DNA from 3 places in the Clostridium estertheticum genome. Region 1 is predicted to be linked to each of the others. Evidence: riboswitches for the same ligand, from Rfam matches in the RefSeq annotation. Region 1 holds a riboswitch; each other region holds the start of a gene.
What was found. A riboswitch is a leader RNA that binds a small molecule or an ion and turns the genes downstream of it on or off. The one in region 1 is predicted to bind thiamine pyrophosphate.
Positions count from the first base shown of each region.

Region 2: linked by a shared signal. The riboswitch ahead of thiC (phosphomethylpyrimidine synthase ThiC) and the one ahead of thiW (energy coupling factor transporter S component ThiW) in region 1 are both predicted to bind thiamine pyrophosphate.
Region 3: linked by a shared signal. The riboswitch ahead of thiT (energy-coupled thiamine transporter ThiT) and the one ahead of thiW (energy coupling factor transporter S component ThiW) in region 1 are both predicted to bind thiamine pyrophosphate.

Region 1 covers NZ_CP015756.1:1,427,839-1,434,256, forward strand. The annotation lists gene A7L45_RS06655 (AI-2E family transporter) at 1-429, opposite strand, end outside; gene A7L45_RS06660 (50S ribosomal protein L25) at 951-1,568, shown strand; gene A7L45_RS06665 (hypothetical protein) at 1,692-1,979, shown strand; gene A7L45_RS06670 (hypothetical protein) at 2,079-2,510, opposite strand; gene glpK (glycerol kinase GlpK) at 2,913-4,403, shown strand; TPP riboswitch at 4,465-4,575, shown strand; gene thiW (energy coupling factor transporter S component ThiW) at 4,694-5,170, shown strand; gene thiD (bifunctional hydroxymethylpyrimidine kinase/phosphomethylpyrimidine kinase) at 5,216-6,040, shown strand; gene cytX (putative hydroxymethylpyrimidine transporter CytX) at 6,033-6,418, shown strand, end outside.
Region 2 covers NZ_CP015756.1:3,593,439-3,599,856, forward strand. The annotation lists gene A7L45_RS16925 (substrate-binding domain-containing protein) at 1-376, opposite strand, end outside; gene A7L45_RS16930 (response regulator transcription factor) at 377-1,582, opposite strand; gene nfsA (oxygen-insensitive NADPH nitroreductase) at 1,734-2,471, shown strand; gene pdxT (pyridoxal 5'-phosphate synthase glutaminase subunit PdxT) at 2,642-3,208, opposite strand; gene pdxS (pyridoxal 5'-phosphate synthase lyase subunit PdxS) at 3,211-4,080, opposite strand; TPP riboswitch at 4,238-4,344, shown strand; gene thiC (phosphomethylpyrimidine synthase ThiC) at 4,417-5,730, shown strand; gene A7L45_RS16955 (Crp/Fnr family transcriptional regulator) at 5,811-6,418, opposite strand, start outside.
Region 3 covers NZ_CP015756.1:1,059,558-1,065,975, reverse strand. The annotation lists gene A7L45_RS05075 (O-acetylhomoserine aminocarboxypropyltransferase/cysteine synthase family protein) at 1-149, shown strand, start outside; gene metA (homoserine O-acetyltransferase MetA) at 217-1,134, shown strand; gene A7L45_RS05065 (nitroreductase family protein) at 1,207-1,821, opposite strand; gene hydG ([FeFe] hydrogenase H-cluster radical SAM maturase HydG) at 1,999-3,417, opposite strand; gene A7L45_RS05055 (TM1266 family iron-only hydrogenase system putative regulator) at 3,450-3,713, opposite strand; TPP riboswitch at 4,079-4,183, shown strand; gene thiT (energy-coupled thiamine transporter ThiT) at 4,271-4,915, shown strand; gene A7L45_RS05045 (NAD(P)/FAD-dependent oxidoreductase) at 4,993-6,418, opposite strand, start outside.

The DNA.
Region 1 (6,418 bases):
ATTAAGGTACTTATTCAAGTAAGATGTTATATCAAATTTGTTTAATAACTGATTTTGAGATATAAAAAGAGTAGACCATTTATATGATTTATCTGCAAATTTAGGGATATTATTAAATAAATCTACGGCACTGCTAATAATATTTGGGGCAAGTAAAGTTGTTATTAAAATTATAATGCCTACTAATAATGTATAAATTATTCCTATACTATAGAGTCTTTTTATCTTCACTTTTTTCTCAAGGTACACCATAAGTGGATTTAGTAAATAAGCTATAACGAACCCCCAGATAAAGTAGCTCATTAATGAAAAAATTTTATGAAGTATTGAACCTACATTTTCAATGTTATTTACTATTCTGTAAAGAAGAAAAGTAATTATAATTATGGGGACAAACTCTATATAAGGTATTTTTTTATATTTAATCACTGTAATTCCTCCAATCAATATTTATATATACAAGTATAACAGTAAATAATGAACATATGGATGTATTGTGTATTTTAACAATTAAAGCTAGGAAGTTAACTTATTTAATTATACCCATTTTAAATTGATTTATTAAGAAAATTAGTTTATAATGACACTTAAAAAGATGTTAGAGGGACTGACAACTTCTGTTGCTAATATATGATATAATGTGCTATAATATAATTATGTTTTAATTACTAATGTTACCTTTTGGGTAGTGATGCTGGTTTTTTTTATTTATTTGTATAAATGATATGTACAATATAGAAATTCAACAAATGTATTTACGAAGGCAGCAGAGTATTTATGTTGTCTTTTAATGTTTACAATTACATATATTAAATTTTTAGGTACTGTTAATTAAAAAAATCACGTCATTTTAAAGTTTAACACAAATACTATTGGAAATTATTATTGGTAACATATGTATATAAAATAATAAACAGAAAGGCTTTATAAGCCAAGAGGAGCGAATTATTATGGAACAGGTTATTTTGAATGCACTTGAAAGAACTACAAGCAATAAAAAATTTAATGAAGATGGTTTTATAGCAGGAGTAATGTATGGAGATGGTTCTACAGATGCAACTTCTGTAAAATTTGAATTAGTACCATTAAGAAAAATTCTTGTAAAACATGGTTCTAATGCAAAAGTTGTAGTTAAATACGGAGAAGAAGAAAAAACTGGATTTATAAAAGAAATTCAAAGACATCCAGTAACTGCTAAAATCACACACATAGACGTTCAACTTGTATCTAAAGATCATGAAATTAAATTACAACTACCTATTTCTTATAAGGGTGAAGAGAATTTAAGTTCACAACGTCTTCAATTACAAGTTCAAAAATCAGAAATAGATGTGTTTGGTAAGATGGCTATAATGCCAGATTCACTAAGTGTTGATGTATCACAAATGGCACTTGGAGATTCAATTACAATAAAGAATTTTGATTTAAATAAAGAAATAAGAGTTACTGATAAAGAAGATGAAGTTTACGCATCTATAACACAAATGAAGGAAGAGGTTGAAGAAGTAGTTGAAGAAGTAGTTGCAACTCCTGAAGCAGCAGCTGCTGAACCAGAAGTTAAGGCATAATAAAATAGAAATTATTTAAATATAAAAGGGTGAACCAAAAAAGGTTCATCCTTTTATATTATTGTGGATAAATTTAGAAAAAACAAAAAAAATTTAAGAGAACTGATATGAGGAGGTAAAAGAATGGCAAATATATTGAGATATTCAAAAAAACAATTAGATAGAACACTGAAAGAATTTGGAAAAAAAGAAAATGTAGGATCCAATGACACAGGCGAGTGGATAAGATTAATTAATGATTTTATATATGAATTTGAACTTAAATCTGAGGTTAATGAAGGAGATAAACTTTCAATAACAACTAATAAAGAAGAACAAATTGTTATTGAAAAAATGATGTATGCATTAGAAGGTTCAAAAACTTCTTTGACTTACATCTTCGATGGTAATATTACTTACATAGAAGAATAAAACCTGTTGAAAAAGGTAAGGGAAGCCAAAATAAATTTGACTCCCCTAAAAGTGATGAATATTAAACATACTTCAATAAATAATAAAGAAAACGCTTTATTATTTACTAGTTCCTTTATTCGAAGCTGATTGAGCGTTTAATTTTTTTGTTTCTTCTAAAACAGAATCACTAGTACTACTAGACATATTAGATGCGTCTGACATGTTAGACATACCTGCCATACTTGAGCTTGAAGCACCGCTAGTGCCTTTATTTGAAGCTGATTGAGCATTTAGTTTTTTTGTTTCTTCTAAAACAGAATCACTAGTACTACTAGACATATTAGATACGTCTGACATGTTAGACATACCTGACATACTAGAACTTGAAGCACCGCTAGTGCCTTTATTTGAAGCTGATTGATTATTTAATTGTATTGTCTCTTGTAAATTAGCATCACTAGTACTGTTAGTCATACCAGCACTTGAACCTCCGTTTGTAGCTGATTGTTTATTTAATTTTTTAGTCTCTTCTAAACTATATTTATCCATAAAAATCTCCTTTCAAATATAAAAATTACACTGTACATATTCAGTGCATTATATATATTACCCACTTTTTTATAAAATATAGTAGAAATTATTTACAAAAATCATGGATGTTTTTTCTTATTATGAATAAAAAACACATTAGTTTAATAAAATTTAGTACATTAGTATTATGCAATGCTATAAATATCGAAAAAAGGTAAAAAAACAAAGAAAAATTGTGAAAATTATAACTAATATTGCAAAAGCTATAATAATAAGTTATACTTTAATTAATGATATATGATATTTGGCAGAGATAATGAGCCGCGTTATTATAAGGTATTATGCTTTATTTTGGCGCTTTTTTTGTGTATTAATTTGTAAACGATTCAATAAAACTAATAAAAAAGGAGTTTTGCTAACATGGCTAAATATATAATGGCACTTGATCAAGGAACAACAAGTTCAAGATGTATTCTATTCAATGAAAAGGGGCTTATTGTAACATCGGCTCAAAAGGAATTTACTCAGATATTCCCAAAAGCAGCTTGGGTAGAACATGATCCAATGGAAATATGGTCAACTCAAATTAGTGTTGCAACTGAGGCAATGGCTAAAGTTAATGCGAGTGCCGCAGACATTGCAGCAATAGGTATTACAAATCAAAGAGAAACTACTGTAGTTTGGGATAAGAGGACAGGAGTTCCAGTATATAATGCGATTGTATGGCAATGTAGAAGGACAGCGCAGTATTGTGATGAATTAACGGAAAAGGGCTTTGATAAAGTAGTTAGAGCTAAAACTGGATTAATTTTGGATGCATATTTTTCTGGAACAAAAATTAAATGGATATTAGACAATGTGGAAGGTGCTAGAGCAAAAGCCGAAGCTGGTAATTTATTATTTGGTAACATAGATACATGGTTAATTTGGAATTTAACCGGAGGAAAAACATATGTAACAGATTATTCTAATGCATCAAGAACAATGCTATTTAACATTCATGAATTAAAGTGGGATGACGAATTACTCGAAACATTAAACATACCAAAATCAATGCTTCCAGAGGTTAAACCATCTAGTTATGTTTATGGACATACGGATAGTTCGTTGTTTGGTGGTGAAATTCCTATAGCTGGAGCTGCTGGCGACCAACAAGCAGCACTGTTTGGACAAACTTGTTATAATTCAGGAACAGCAAAAAATACATATGGAACTGGATGCTTTATGCTTATGAATACTGGAGATAAAGCAATTGAATCTAAGCAGGGACTACTTACAACTATTGCTTGGGGAATAGATGGAAAAGTAGAGTATGCACTTGAAGGCAGTGTATTTATAGCAGGAGCAGCTATACAATGGTTAAGAGATGAACTTCAAATGATTGATAATGCTTCTGATTGCGAAGAATATGCAATGTCTGTAGAGGATACAAATGGAGTATATGTAGTCCCAGCTTTTGTAGGCCTTGGTGCACCATACTGGGATCCTTATGCAAGAGGAACAATTGTAGGACTTACAAGGGGATCAAAAAAGGCGCATTTAATAAGAGCAACTCTTGAAGCACTTGCATACCAAACCCATGATGTTTTAAAAGCTATGCAACAAGATTCTGGAATTAGACTCACTGAACTTAAAGTTGATGGAGGAGCTTGTAATAATAATTTCTTGATGCAGTTTCAATCAGATATTTTAAACGTTCAAGTGGATAGACCAGAAGTTACTGAAACTACAGCACTTGGTGCAGCTTATCTTGCTGGGCTTGCAGTAGGATATTGGAAAAGCAAGGAAGAAGTTGCAAAGCATTGGGCGATTTCAAGAAGTTTCAAACCTAGTATGACAGAGGAACATAGGAAAGAATTACTTCATGGATGGCATATAGCTGTTAAGAGATCGGGGATAAGACTTGAATAGAAATTTAATTGTTAATAATAATTTCTTATGTTATTATTAGATGTATGAAATAAAAAAGAATAAAATAGCACAGGGGAGTTGGATATGCCAACTGAGAACAAGAATCGAAATTCTTTGACCCTATGACCTGAACTGGATAATGCCAGCGTAGGAAGTTGTTTATTGGTGTATTATATATGAATTATTATATATCACGTTAATTTAACACAAATCCTTTGGATTTGTGTTTTTTTAGTTATGCAGCGACCCGGGAGATTATTTAATTATATAAGAGAAGGAAGTGGCAATGCATGAAGACTAAAAAGTTAACTATTTCATCACTTTTAATAGCTATTGGCGTAATAGCTGGCAATATCATATTTATACCGGTAGGAGTAGCAAAATGCTTTCCGGTGCAGGCTACGATTAATGTTATATCAGCTGTATTATTAGGCCCTGGATATGGCGTAGCCATAGCCTTTTGTATATCTTTACTAAGAAATGTTTTAGGAACAGGTTCACTTTTAGCATTCCCTGGAAGTATGATCGGAGTACTTTTAGCTGGAATATTATATAGAAAAACTAAAATGAATCTACTCGCAGTAGTCGGAGAGATATTTGGAACAGGAATCATTGGGGGAATATTAGCATTTCCTATTGCAAATATTATAATGGGCAAAAAAGTGGGTGCATTATTCTTTGTAGCACCATTTTTAATAAGTACTATTGGAGGAAGCCTAATTGCATTTTTCATTCTTAGAGTACCTAGATTTAAAAAAACTTGTTAATTTAAGTAAAGAAGTTAAAAAAGGATAAAATAGGAGGAAAATAATATGAAAAAAGTTTTAACTATAGCAGGCTCTGACAGCTGTGGAGGTGCAGGAGTTCAGGCAGATATAAAAAGTTTAAGTGCAAACGGCGTATATGCAATGAGTGTCATTACAGCCATAACGGCGCAGAATACTATGGGCGTTTTTGAAGTTCGGGATCTAGATGCAGAAATCATTAAGGCACAAATTGATGCTATTTTTACAGATATAATTTTAGACGCAGTTAAAATTGGTATGGTGTCTAAAATTTCTACAATTGATGCGATAAGTGAAAAATTAGAATTATATAAACCTAAAAACATAGTACTTGATCCTGTAATGATATCAAAAAGCGGTTATTCACTGTTAAAGCCAGAGTCAAAATCAGCTTTAATTAAAAAACTTATACCACTCGCATCACTTATTACACCTAATGTACCAGAAGCTGAAGAAATACTTCGTGAAGTCAATTTAGAGTTTCCAGATATAGAAACTATAGAAGATATGGAAAAAGCAGCTAAGGAAATGTATAAGATGGGATGCAAAAATATACTTCTAAAAGGTGGGCATATGAAGGGTAAAGCGGTAGATGTATTTTATGATGGAGAGGAAATTACGCGTTTTACGTCTGAGAGGATAAATACAAAAAATACTCATGGCACGGGATGCACTTTGTCATCTGCTATTGCTGCAAATTTGGCATTGGGTTTTAGTATGAAGGAATCAATAAAAAAATCAAAACAATATATAACAACTGCTATAGAACACTCTTTGGATATTGGGCATGGAGTTGGACCAACAAACCATTTCTATGAATTATATAAAAAAGCGGGGATGGCAAATGATTAAGGATAAAGAAAAATTAGGCTTTTGGACGTTTGTATTTTTGTGGTTTGGGGCTGCAGTATCTATTGCTGAAATAATGACAGGTGGATTAATTGCACCTTTAGGATTTAAAGTTGGAATAATAGTAATACTTCTAGGTCACTTGATTGGAACAGGAATATTAATACTCGGTGGAATCATTGGATCTCGTGAAAAAGTGCCAGCAATGACTTCAACTAATATTTCTTTTGGGGTATATAGTACATATTTGTTTTCAATTTTAAATATACTTCAGCTAATAGGTTGGACTGCAATTATGATTAAGGTAGCCGCGAGGTCTGTAAACTTAATATCACAAAGCCTATGGGACGTAAATAATGTTTTAGTATATATAATTCTTAT
Region 2 (6,418 bases), 2.2 Mb from region 1:
CAAGAACTATTACTGGCATTGATTTATATACTTGTCTCACTAATGGTGTCAATTTATTTGAATCATTTATAGATACAATTAATAAGTCCACCCCATCATCTACAAGTTCATTTATATCTTTTTTTTGTTTATCTGTATCTCCTCCAGCATCTTTATACACAATTTTTATATTTTTATATTTTTTTGACGCCTCTATTATTTCATCATTCATAGAAATTCTCCAAGGTTCTGTCAAATTTGCTTGAGACATTCCAATAACAAATTCTACGCCTCCAGATTTTTTTATGCAAATTGATTTAATAATAATTGCTGAACTAGCAATAATAAGGACTAACACAAATAAATATATACCTTTTGCTCTAATGTATTTAACCAATCACATACTCCTCCCCCTATATTCTGTTGGGGCAAACCCCATAACCTTCTTAAATGCCTTGCAAAAGTAATGTTGGTTACTATATCCTACAGCCTGCGCAATTTCATAAATCTTATATTTAGGATCATCCATCATACAAATAGATTTATTAATTCTATACTTTGTAAGATAATCAATAAAAGAAAGTCCCGCTTCTTTTTTTAATAATTTGCTTAAGTAAGAAGAACTTAAATTAAATTTATCTGCTACATCGCCTAAATTTAAATCGTTTACATTGTAATTGGTATCTATATATCTAGTAGCTAAAAGAACTATAGGTTTATAAGCAGCTATTTTATCTATACTAGCAATAATTTCATTATACGTGTTTTTTACTCCCGAGATACCACTTAGGCTCCTTTTGTGTTCTATAATTACAGTAAAGTGTAAATAATAATATATTTTATTTTCAATTTCATTTGCTATGTTTAACCAATCGTAAGCATTCATAACATTACTAATTATAACAATGTTATTATCTTCATCAGTATATGTTATTTCTGGCTTAACTTTGCTCATTAACTCAAGTGTAACATTAATTAACGCAAAATTTAATAGTTCTCTATCCCAGTTTTTTGAATATACCTCATGGTTTAACCTTTCTATTACTTTAATTACTACAACTTCTATGTCAGCATCGAAATTATATTTAAAAAATTTTAACTCATTTAATATTTCCGCGTATTCATAACTTCCATTTAACCAATTATTTAAAAAAGCTTGTTTTAACATATCAAAATTTTCGTCTAATCGTCTGTCCGCCCAATCTAAATATACTTTTTTCTCTTCATTCTTTCTTATTTCTTGTATTGCTTTATTTACTGTATCTATAAGCACTTCTTTTGGAACTGGTTTTAAAAGATAATCAAATGTTTTAAGCTTCAGTGCCTCATGCATATACTCAAACTCATCATATCCTGTTATTATTATTATAATACAATTTTGGTCTTTTTCATTCAATTTTCTAATAAGCTCCAAACCATTTAAAAATGGCATACATATGTCTAAAAAGATTATATCAGGTTTTAATTTTTCTGTTTGATTTAATGCTATTTCACCATCTTCAGCCTCACCAACCACTTCAATATTGAACTCATTCCAATTTAAGGCATTTCTTAACCCCTTCCTAATCCTTGGTTCATCGTCAGCAATTAAAAGCTTATACATAACCTTCACACTCCAGTAATTTTATAAGGTTTCTTACATATAATATACTACTAAATTTTGTAAGTGTAAATTTATTTCTCTACTCTCGTTATTACTTTAATTTTTTTATGGTATATTATTGGTATGATTAAAATAAAAGGTGGTTAAAAATATGAATGAAACAATAAATTTATTAAAAAATCACAAATCTATAAGAAAATATAAAGATCAACCTATCGAGAAAGAGAAGGTAAAAACCATTATTGAATGTGCTCAATGTGCCTCAACTTCTAGTTTTATTCAAGCCTACACAATTATAAATGTAGTTAATATGGATAATAGGAAAAACATAGCCCATCTTGCAGGGGATCAAAGTTATGTGGAGAAGTGCCCTTTATTTTTAATTTTCTGTGCGGATTTAAGCCGTAGTAAGAATTCATGTGAAATTAATGATAGAACTATGGCTGAGGTAAATACTGAAACTTTTATTTTAGCAACCGTGGATGCATCTCTTGCTGCTCAAAATGCTTTAATAGCTGCCGAATCCCTAGGCCTAGGTGGAGTTTATATAGGTGGAATTCGAAATAATCCAGGAGAAATATGCAAGATCTTAAACATTCCATCTGGTGTATACCCTGTATTTGGAATGTGTATTGGTTATCCGTGTGTTAATCCGGATAAAAAAGAGAGGTTACCTCAGGATGTAATATTTAAAACAGATGTATATAACATAAATGGTGATGCATCGTTAATAAAAAAATATGATACACATATTACTGATTATTATGAGAAAAGAACTAAAGGTAAAAGATTCGATACATGGACAAATCAAGTGTCTGGTTTAATGAGCAAACCTCAAAGGCCTCATATGAAAGATTTTTTAGACAAACAAGGATTTAAATTTAAATAACCTAAAATATCATGCCTCTAGGCTGCTATAATAGCACATTACTATATCATAAAAAAATATTCCCATACATAACCATTTTCAAACAAGCTTGAAAATAAATATGTATGGGAATATTTTTAAGTTACATTTTTTTGCCTTATGCTTAATTTTAATAATAATTATATATTGTTCTATTTGCACATATTTATGAAATATTTATGAATTTCTAAGTTATTTGTAAGTTCCGGATGGAAAGCTGTAACAAACATATTATTTTGTTTCACTGCTACAATTTTATCGAAAACTTTGCATATTATTTTAACATTACTTGTCACTTCTGTAATTACTGGCCCACGTATAAAAACTAGCGGCAAGGGTTCACCTGAAATCTCACTAATTATAACCTCTCTTTTAAAACTATTAATTTGGCTTCCATAGGCATTTCTTTTTACTTTAATATCCATAACTTTAAGATGTCCATCTATTTCGCCCTCAATAGCTTTAGCAAGTAAAATCATACCAGCGCAAGTTCCCCATACCGGTAATCCTGAAAGTATTTTATTCCTTAGAGGTATAAGCATTTTTGTCTCCCTTAAAAGTTTACCTATTGTTGTACTCTCACCACCAGGAAGTATTATTCCATTTATCCCTTCCATATCTTCAAGTTTTTTAACCTCTATCCCAACATGACCAAGTTTTGTAATATGATTTATATGCTCGATAACATCTCCTTGAAGTGATAAAACACCTATTTTCAACTTTACCAACCTCTCTTGGCAAACTTCTCTTTAATTTCACTTATCTCTATGCCACTCATTGCTTCCCCAAGATTTTCTGAAACTTTTGCAACAACTTTTGGATCATTGTAATATGTAGTTGCAAGTACTATTGCTTTTGCCCTAGCTTCCGGATTTTCTGCTTTAAAAATTCCTGAACCTACAAAAACTCCTTCTGATCCAAGTTGCATCATAAGTGCTGCATCAGCCGGGGTTGCTATTCCGCCTGCTGCAAAATTTACTACTGGAAGTTTACCATTTTTCCATACATATTCTATTAAATTAATAGGTGCCCCAAACTCTTTAGCAATTGTCATTAGTTCTTCTTTGGGAGCATTTTTAACTTTGCGAATTTCATCCATTATACATCTCATGTGCCTAACAGCTTCTACCACATTGCCTGTGCCTGCTTCACCTTTTGTTCTTATCATTGCAGCACCTTCTCCGATTCTTCTTAGTGCCTCACCTAAATTTCTTGCTCCGCAAACATAAGGAACTTTAAAATCCCACTTATTTATATGATACTGCTCATCTGCTGGAGTCAAAACTTCGCTCTCATCTATAAAATCCACCCCTATTTCTTGAAGAATTTGCGCTTCAACAAAATGGCCTATTCTACCCTTAGCCATTACTGGAATAGTTACCGCAGCCTTTATTTCTTTAATCATTTTAGGGTCAGACATTCTAGCTACTCCACCTTCTTTTCTAATATCTGAGGGCACTCTTTCTAATGCCATTACCGCGCAGGCCCCTGCATTCTCTGCTATTATTGCCTGCTCAACATTCACTACATCCATGATTACTCCACCCTTTAACATCTGAGCCAAGTTCTTGTTTATTTCATATCTTTCCATAATAAACCTCCCCTTAAAATATTTATTAGACGAAGTATATCATATGTTTATACAGTTTGAATAGTGTATCCATACAATATTTAAGTTGAATGAAAAATAAAAAAGACTTTACAAAGTGTTATTTTACTAATATACTTAAGGCAAATAATAACTAAATAAATTAAACAAGGGGAGCTCGCACCAAGAGCTGAGAAAGAGATATTATCGCTGACCCTCATAACCTGATTTGGGTAATTCCAACGTAGGGAGTTTATTACAATGTTTTTTGTTGCAAGCTCTTTATGAGCTTGCTTTTTTTTATTTCAAAAATAATATAACTGTAAGGGAGACTATAAAATGATGTATACAACTCAAATGGATGCTGCAAAAAAAGGTATTATAACTGAAGAGATGAAGATAGTTGCAAGGAAAGAAAATATGCCAGAAGAGGTTTTAAGAGAAAAAATATCAAGAGGCGTAGTCGCAATTCCTGCTAATAGAAATCATAAAATATTAAGCCCTGAGGGAGTTGGGGAGGGTTTAAAAACAAAAATCAATGTAAACCTAGGTATCTCAAAAGATTGCTGTGATATTGATGAAGAAATGAAAAAGGTACAGTTATCAATAGATATGAAAGCTGAAGCTGTTATGGATTTAAGCTCATTTGGTAAAACTGAAGAATTTAGAAAAAGGCTTATTTCAGATTCAACTGCTATGATAGGTACTGTTCCAATTTATGATGCCTTAGGTTTTTACGATAAAGAATTACAGGATATTACTTCAAAAGAATTAATAGATGTTGTAGAAAAACATGCAAAAGATGGAGTTGACTTTGTAACAATACACGCTGGTTTAAACACAGCTACTGCAAATGTATTTAAAAGAAACAAGAGAATAACTCATATTGTGTCTCGAGGAGGATCGCTCCTATATGCTTGGATGGAATTAAACCATAAAGAAAATCCTTTTTATGAACATTTTGATGAAATACTAGAAATATGTCAAAAATATGATTTAACTTTAAGCCTTGGTGATGCATGTAGACCCGGTTGCATTAATGATGCAACCGATGCTTGTCAAATTCATGAATTAATGGTACTTGGTGAATTAACCCTGAGAGCTTGGGAAAAGAATGTACAAGTTATCATAGAAGGACCAGGACATATGGCAATAAATGAAATAGAGGCAAATGTATTGCTTGCTAAGAAATTATGCCATGGTGCACCTTTTTATATTTTAGGACCCCTAGTTACAGACATTGCTCCAGGATATGACCATATTACAAGTGCCATAGGAGGTGCTTTAGCTGCAAGCGCAGGAGCTGATTTTCTTTGTTATGTAACTCCAGCAGAACATTTAAGACTTCCGAATGTTGATGATGTACGTGAAGGAATTATTGCATGTAAAATTGCAGCTCATGCTGGTGATATAGGCAAAAAAATTCCAGGTAGCCGCGACTGGGACAATGAAATGAGTACAGCTAGACAAGCTCTTAATTGGAAGAGAATGTTTGAACTTGCAATAGATCCAGAAAAAGCCATAAGATATAGGAAAGAATCAATGCCAGAAAATGCTGATAGTTGCACAATGTGTGGTAAAATGTGTTCTGCAAGAACTATGAACAAGATAATGCAAGGTAAAGATCTTAATATATTAAGAGATGATTCATAAATTTTTATGACCTTATTTTAAATAGAATAAAGAGTATGCAGAAATCTTTTCTGCATACTCAAAAAAATATGTGATCTTCATCACACACTTTTAAAATAACCACTTAACTTTTCTCTATCAACTATGAATTTTCTATGTTCTATCTTAACCATCCCCATGTTTTCTAGCTCTTTTACGGCCCTTGAAATAGTTTCCCGAGAGCTACCTAACATATCTGCCAAATAGGTTATACTTATTTTAACATCTATTAAAACACCTTTTGGAGTTTCTAATCCATAATCTCTAGACAACTTCCATAGCTTAGCAGCTACCCTTTTATCCATTTTAGTAGGAACAGTGTTTTTAATCTGCCTATACAATCGTCTTATTTTCTTGCTCATAGAGTATAATATAACCTCTGTAAGCTTAAAATCTTGCTGCATAATATTTAATAAATCTCCTTTTAATATGCTTATAATCTCACTGTCTTCAAACGCTTCACAACTAATCGAGCTTGTATAGTTATCAAAATTCACTTCATTTACAATCTCACCTTTATTCAAAATGTAAATAACCCTCTTTTGACCTTTTTCTGATAACCTGTACATTGATACCTTTCCTTCTAGCACTATATATATGTTATTTAAGCGTTCTCTTTCACCAAACAACATTTGTGATTTCTTAAAATTTTTTAATACAACTTTTTCTC
Region 3 (6,418 bases), 370 kb from region 1:
CTTCAAGCACAACTCACGCAGAGCTCAATGAGCAAGAACAAAAGGCTGCTGGAGTTACTACAGATTTGATAAGACTTTCAATTGGTGTAGAAGGTATTGATGACATTATATACGATTTAAATCAAGCCCTAGAAAAAGCAGTTAAATAGTCACAAAAATAATTTATGAATCTGTCATATTATAATACGCAAGATGCATTACCTAAGGAGGATTTAGATGCCAATAAAAATACCAGACAATCTTCCAGCATATAAGACTCTAAATAAAGAAAATGTTTTTACTATTACAGAAGACTGCGCATTTCATCAAGATATTAGGCCATTAAAAATTATAATTTTAAACCTAATGCCTACAAAGATTGATACAGAAACGCAACTTCTAAGACTTCTTGGTAACTCACCACTTCAGATTGATATAGTGCTTCTTCACCCAGAAAGTCATGACAGCAAAAATATATCACCTGAACATTTAATTAAATTTTACAATACTTTTGATGAAATAAAAGATTCTAAATTTGATGGAATGATAATAACAGGAGCACCTATTGAAAATGTTCCTTTTGAAGAAGTAGATTACTGGGATGAGCTAAAAAAAATCATGGACTGGAGCGTGCGCAATGTATTCTCCACCCTACATATTTGTTGGGGTGCGCAAGCTGGGCTTTATTATCATTATGGAGTTCAAAAACATAAACTATGCAAAAAACTGTTTGGAGTATTTAAACATACGGCAACGCAGAAGAATGTTAGGCTATTGACTGGATTTGACGATGAGTTTTATGTTCCGCATTCAAGGCATTCTGAAATAAAGAAAGTTGATATTGATAAAGTCGATGAACTTAAAATTATATCAGAATCAGATGAATCAGGAATTTACATTGTATCAGCGAAAAAAGGACGGCAGATTTTTATAACAGGACATTCAGAATATGATCCATTAACGCTCAAAACAGAATATGATAGAGATATCGCAAATGGTTTAAATATTGATGTACCAAAAAATTATTATCCACAAGATGATCCAACTAAAACACCTATTGTAAAATGGAGAGGTCATTCAAGTTTACTCTTTTCAAATTGGTTAAACTATTACGTTTACCAAGAAACCCCATATAATCTGGTGTATTTAGAATAATAACAAAAGCGGCCCACAATCTATGGCGCCGCTTTTGTTATTACAATCTATTAAATTATAATTTAAAATATTTTAAACTTCTTTAACTATCTCATCGTACCCTCTTCTATATGCTCTTGGGTAAAGTGTATTACTCTCATCTAAGTGACCAAGTGAAATTAGCATAACTACAGTCTTATTCTCATCAAGTTCAAATTCTTTTCGTACACCTTCAAAGTCCATTCCGCTCATTGCATGAGAATCAACTCCAAGACTCTTAGCTGCATACATTATAGACATTGCGAGCAATCCTGCGTTACTTTCAGCAAACTTTAATTTATTTTCGTTTGATGTGCCGTATAAACCAGCTGCCATTCCTTGTGTACCTGCTAATTTTTCTTTATCTCCACCCATTAACTTTAACATATCATTCCAAGTAGGGTTTGATGCTTCATATCCTGTTTTGTTACCTACTATAATTAAAGTAACTGGAGCTTCTAATATCTTAGGTTGAGCTGCAAATTTATGCAATCTTTCTTTACCCTCTTTAGATTTTACTGCTATAATCTCCCAAGGTTGAAGATTAAATGCTGATGGTGCTAGAACCGCAAGGTTAATTATATCTTTAAGTAATCCAGCCTCCACACCTTTATTAGTATCAAAAAAATTAATAGCTCTTCTACCTTCATAAACTTCTTTTAAATTCATTTAAATTCCCCCGATTTCTTTTATTTATCACATTATCTATTAGTAATAATTATTATATACTTTATATTATTATACTATTACTATCTCAGCAATATGTCAAGTAAATGATAAAATCACTTTATTATATGAAAATGCAAAAAAAGGTAGAGCAAATTCTACTCTACCTCTTTTGTATTTTTAGAAACGGAAATCTCTTTTTCCATCTTTAAGTTCTTTCAAATACTCCGTTGCAATTTCTCGAACTTTTTCACTTTTTATATTTGGAATCTCATTTTGAATTAAGATCTCACCCTTTTTCTTAGTATCCTCGGATGCGTAATCCTCCAAATATTCTTTAAGTGTCATTAGTGCATTTGGCTGACAGCAGTTTCCAATCTGACCTGATTTTACAAGTTTCATAAATCTATCTCCTGTACGTCCCTCTCTATAACAGGCGGTACAAAAGCTTGGAATATAACCAAGTTCTAAAAGCCAATTTACTATTTCATCTAATTTTCTAGTATCTGTTACTTCAAATTGTTTTGAATTATCATCTTCTGACTCTTTCTTTGAATATCCCCCGACACTTGTACATGATCCTCCACTTACCTGAGATATACCGAGTTCTAGCACACGCTCGCGAGTTGATTTTGATTCACGAGTTGAAACAATCATGCCTGTATATGGTACAGCAATACGAATAACAGCTACAATTTTTTCAAACATCTCATCTGATATTGAATTTGAAAATGCATTCGGATCAATATCATCAGCAGGACAAATTCTTGGAACACTTATAGTATGTGGGCCTACACCCTTAGCTGCTTCTAAATGCTCTGCATGCATAAGTAAACCTACAAAGTCATAACGATACATATTTAAGCCGAACAAGACGCCAATTCCAACGTCATCAATACCGCCTTCCATCGCACGGTCCATTGCCTCAGTATGATATGCATAGTTATGTTTTGGTCCCGTTGGGTGAAGCTCTTCATAACTTTTCTTATTATAAGTTTCCTGGAAAAGTATGTAAGTTCCAATTCCAGCTTCTTTGAGCATCTTATATTCCTCTACAGTAGTAGCCGCAATATTGACATTTACACGTCTAATATCTCCATTTTTATGTTTAATACTATAGATTGTCTTTATACCCTCCAAAATATATTCAATTGGGTTATTAATAGGATCTTCTCCTGCTTCCAAAGCCAATCTCTTGTGTCCCATATCCTGAAGCGCAACAACCTCTTTAACTATTTCTTCTTGCGAAAGTTTTTTACGATGTATTGTTTTGTTTTTAGAATGATAAGGACAATATACACATCCGTTTATACAATGATTTGAAAGATATAAAGGCGCAAATATAACAATACGATTACCATAAAGTTTTTGCTTAAGTTCCTTTGCAAGTTTGAACATTTTTTCTTCTTCATCTTTCAAATCACATTCAAGTAGAACAGCAGCTTCCCTATGTGTTAACCCCTTGCCTTCACTTGCACGTTTTATTAGACTATCAATTAATTCACGATTACTCTTATTTTCCTTAGCATATGCAACGGTAGATAAAATTTCATCATCATCAATAAACTCTGTTGCATTTTTTGACATAGAATCATACATAACATAATCTCCTTTTTATTTAAAATAATTTATTATTTACTTGCTTGCGGTGTAACTTTGGAATAAATTGTTTTAGTGTTCACACCGGGTATCATTCCTAGCTTACCTGATAGAGCACTGATAACATCATTTGGTGCGTCAATAACGACACTTATTACTGAGATATCACGTTTATGATATGGCAAGCCCATTCTCCCTACAATATACTCACCATATTCGTGAAGTATAGAGTTAATCTTTGGAGCTACATCTGTGTTTTCAACTATAATTCCAATTAATGCAATTCTTGTTTCCATTAATTAAATCTCCTTAATAAATTAAACTATCCCTATACCTCTAAAGGCATAGGGATAGTTTCTTATAATTAAAGACACACCATTAAAAGTATGCTCCTTAACAATATTACAACTATTCTCTCGCCTTCTCATTCGGGACGAACCCTCATACCTTCAGAACGATATTTTTGTAATTATAATTTATTGTTTAATTTTTAACAAAACCTATCCTAATTTTAGAATTTACCTAGAACACTTATACAATAACACTCTGTGTTTTAAATTGCAAACTTACCTTTTGTTTACTTACATAGGCGTCCCATATACTAAATACATAAAATTACTTGTAAATTGTAATATACTGTTATATAATTAAATAATAATAAAATATGTGCTAGGGGTGCCTTATGGCTGAGATATGAATATTCAATTCATTGACCCTTATACCTGATCTGGATAATACCAGCGGAGGAAAGCGGTAATGATGTATAAATACATTAACTATATTCCTTTTGTGAATATAGTTTTTTTGTTTTCACCATAATACCTCTAAGGCACAATACATGGAGGTTATATAAATGTCTTTAAATGAAAGAATCACTGAAATTACCAAAAGCCCCATTGCTCTTTTTGCACTACTCGGAGTTTTAATATTAATTTATGTTATCTTAAAAGTTAGAAAGATTAAGTTTACTACGCAAATGATAACTTTAGTTGGTGTATCTATCGCATTAGCTACTTCATTACAATTTATTACTATTATGAAATTACCACAAGGTGGTAGCGTAACTGCTGGAAGTATGGTCCCAATAGTACTAATAGCATTGTTTTATGGCCCTGAAGTTGGTTTTCTAACAGGCTTTTTATTTGGAATAATAAATTTCATATTATCTCCTTTTGCAGTCCACCCAGTCCAAGTATTATTTGATTATCCTCTTCCTTTTATGGCAATTGGAATAGCAGGATACTTTAGATCCTTTAAAATTACAGGAATACTTATCGGAGTAATCTGTGCAATGCTAGCAAGATTTGCATGCCATTTTATATCCGGCGTGGTATTTTTCGCTACCTCTGCTCCAAAGGGAACTTCAGTTTATTTATATTCCCTTTTATATAACGGCTCATACATGGGTCTCGAAGCAATAATCACCTGTATAATTATTGCTATTTTACCTATAAAACGTTTATCAAAACTAGTTGTAAACAAACCTAGCTTAAGTTAATTTTTTACTCAAACATTAGAGCAAGGTTCATAAAATGATCTTTGCTCTTTTTTTCATTCTAACTTAGATTTATTATCTTAATATTTAGCTTTCCTAATTAAATTTATTTCCGCTTTAACTGGTGATTTAGAATTACTATTTCCCCTTACAGTAACTTTATCCTCTGAAATATTAAGTTCTCTTGCTATTATAGCCTTAACTCTTCTTTGACAAAAATTACCTTGGCAAGTTCCCATTCCTGCTCTTGTACGTCTTTTTATAGCGTCTGTAGAATTAATTGGTATATTTCTGTGAATAGCGTCAATAATTTCTGACTCTGTAACCTGCTCACATCTGCATATTATATTCTTTTCTTTATTTTCATCATCAACTTTTCCATCAAAATTCTTATCTTTCTTTATTACTATTCCATTTCTATTTGGATTAAAACTATTTTTCAGTTTAAGATTTCCCTCTAAATTCTTAATTATATCTACAACCATCTTCGCAATTGCAGGTGATGATGTAAGTCCTGGTGAATCTATCCCAGCAACATTTACGAATCTTTTAACTCTGCTTTCCTCAATGATAAAATCCCCTGTACTACTAGTGGCTCTTATACCTGAAAAAGTAGTTAATGCCTTTTGAATATTAAAATCAGGTATGGACATTCTAGCAGCAGTAATTACATCCTTTAAACTATTCTCATTAGTTGATACATCTTCTGTATTATCAACTTCCTCTGCATTAGGCCCAATCATAAAATTACCATGATATGTTGTAGTTACAAGTATTCCTTTCCCCTTATCTGTAGGAACTTGAAAAATAACAGTATTTACAAGATGACCTTGATCTTTTCCCATTAAAATATATTGACCTCTCTTTGGTACTATTTTAAAATCATCGATTCCTACCATATTAGATATTTTATCACTATGAAGTCCGGCAGCATTTATAATGTACCTTGATTCGATATCTTCCTTATTAGTATGAACCATAAATTTTTCTTCCAATTTTTCTATACTCATTACTTCATTCTCTAGCTTAAGTTCAACACCATTAGTTATTGCATTTTCAACTAATGCAATTGTAAATTCATAAGGTGATGTAACCCCTACACTTTTAGCATAAAGTGCTACCTTTACTTCACTATTTAAGTATGGCTCTATCTCTTTTAACTTCTCACCTTTTATAATCTCCAAATCATCGCATCCAAGTTTTAGACCGTTCTCGTATAGCTCAGTAATCCTTTTCTCATCACTCTCATTAAATCCAATTACCAAAGCTCCTGTTTTCCGATATCCAAAATTTAATTCTTTATCAAGTGCCTTATACATTTTATTCCCTTTTCCACACAATTGTCCTTTTAATGTACCATACTTTGCTGCATATCCACCATGAACTATCCCACTATTTGCTTTCGACGCCTTGGTTGCAACATCATCTTCTTTTTCTAAAATACATATTTTTAAATCATACCTTGAAAGTTCTCTTGCAATAGCTGCTCCAACTACTCCTGCTCCT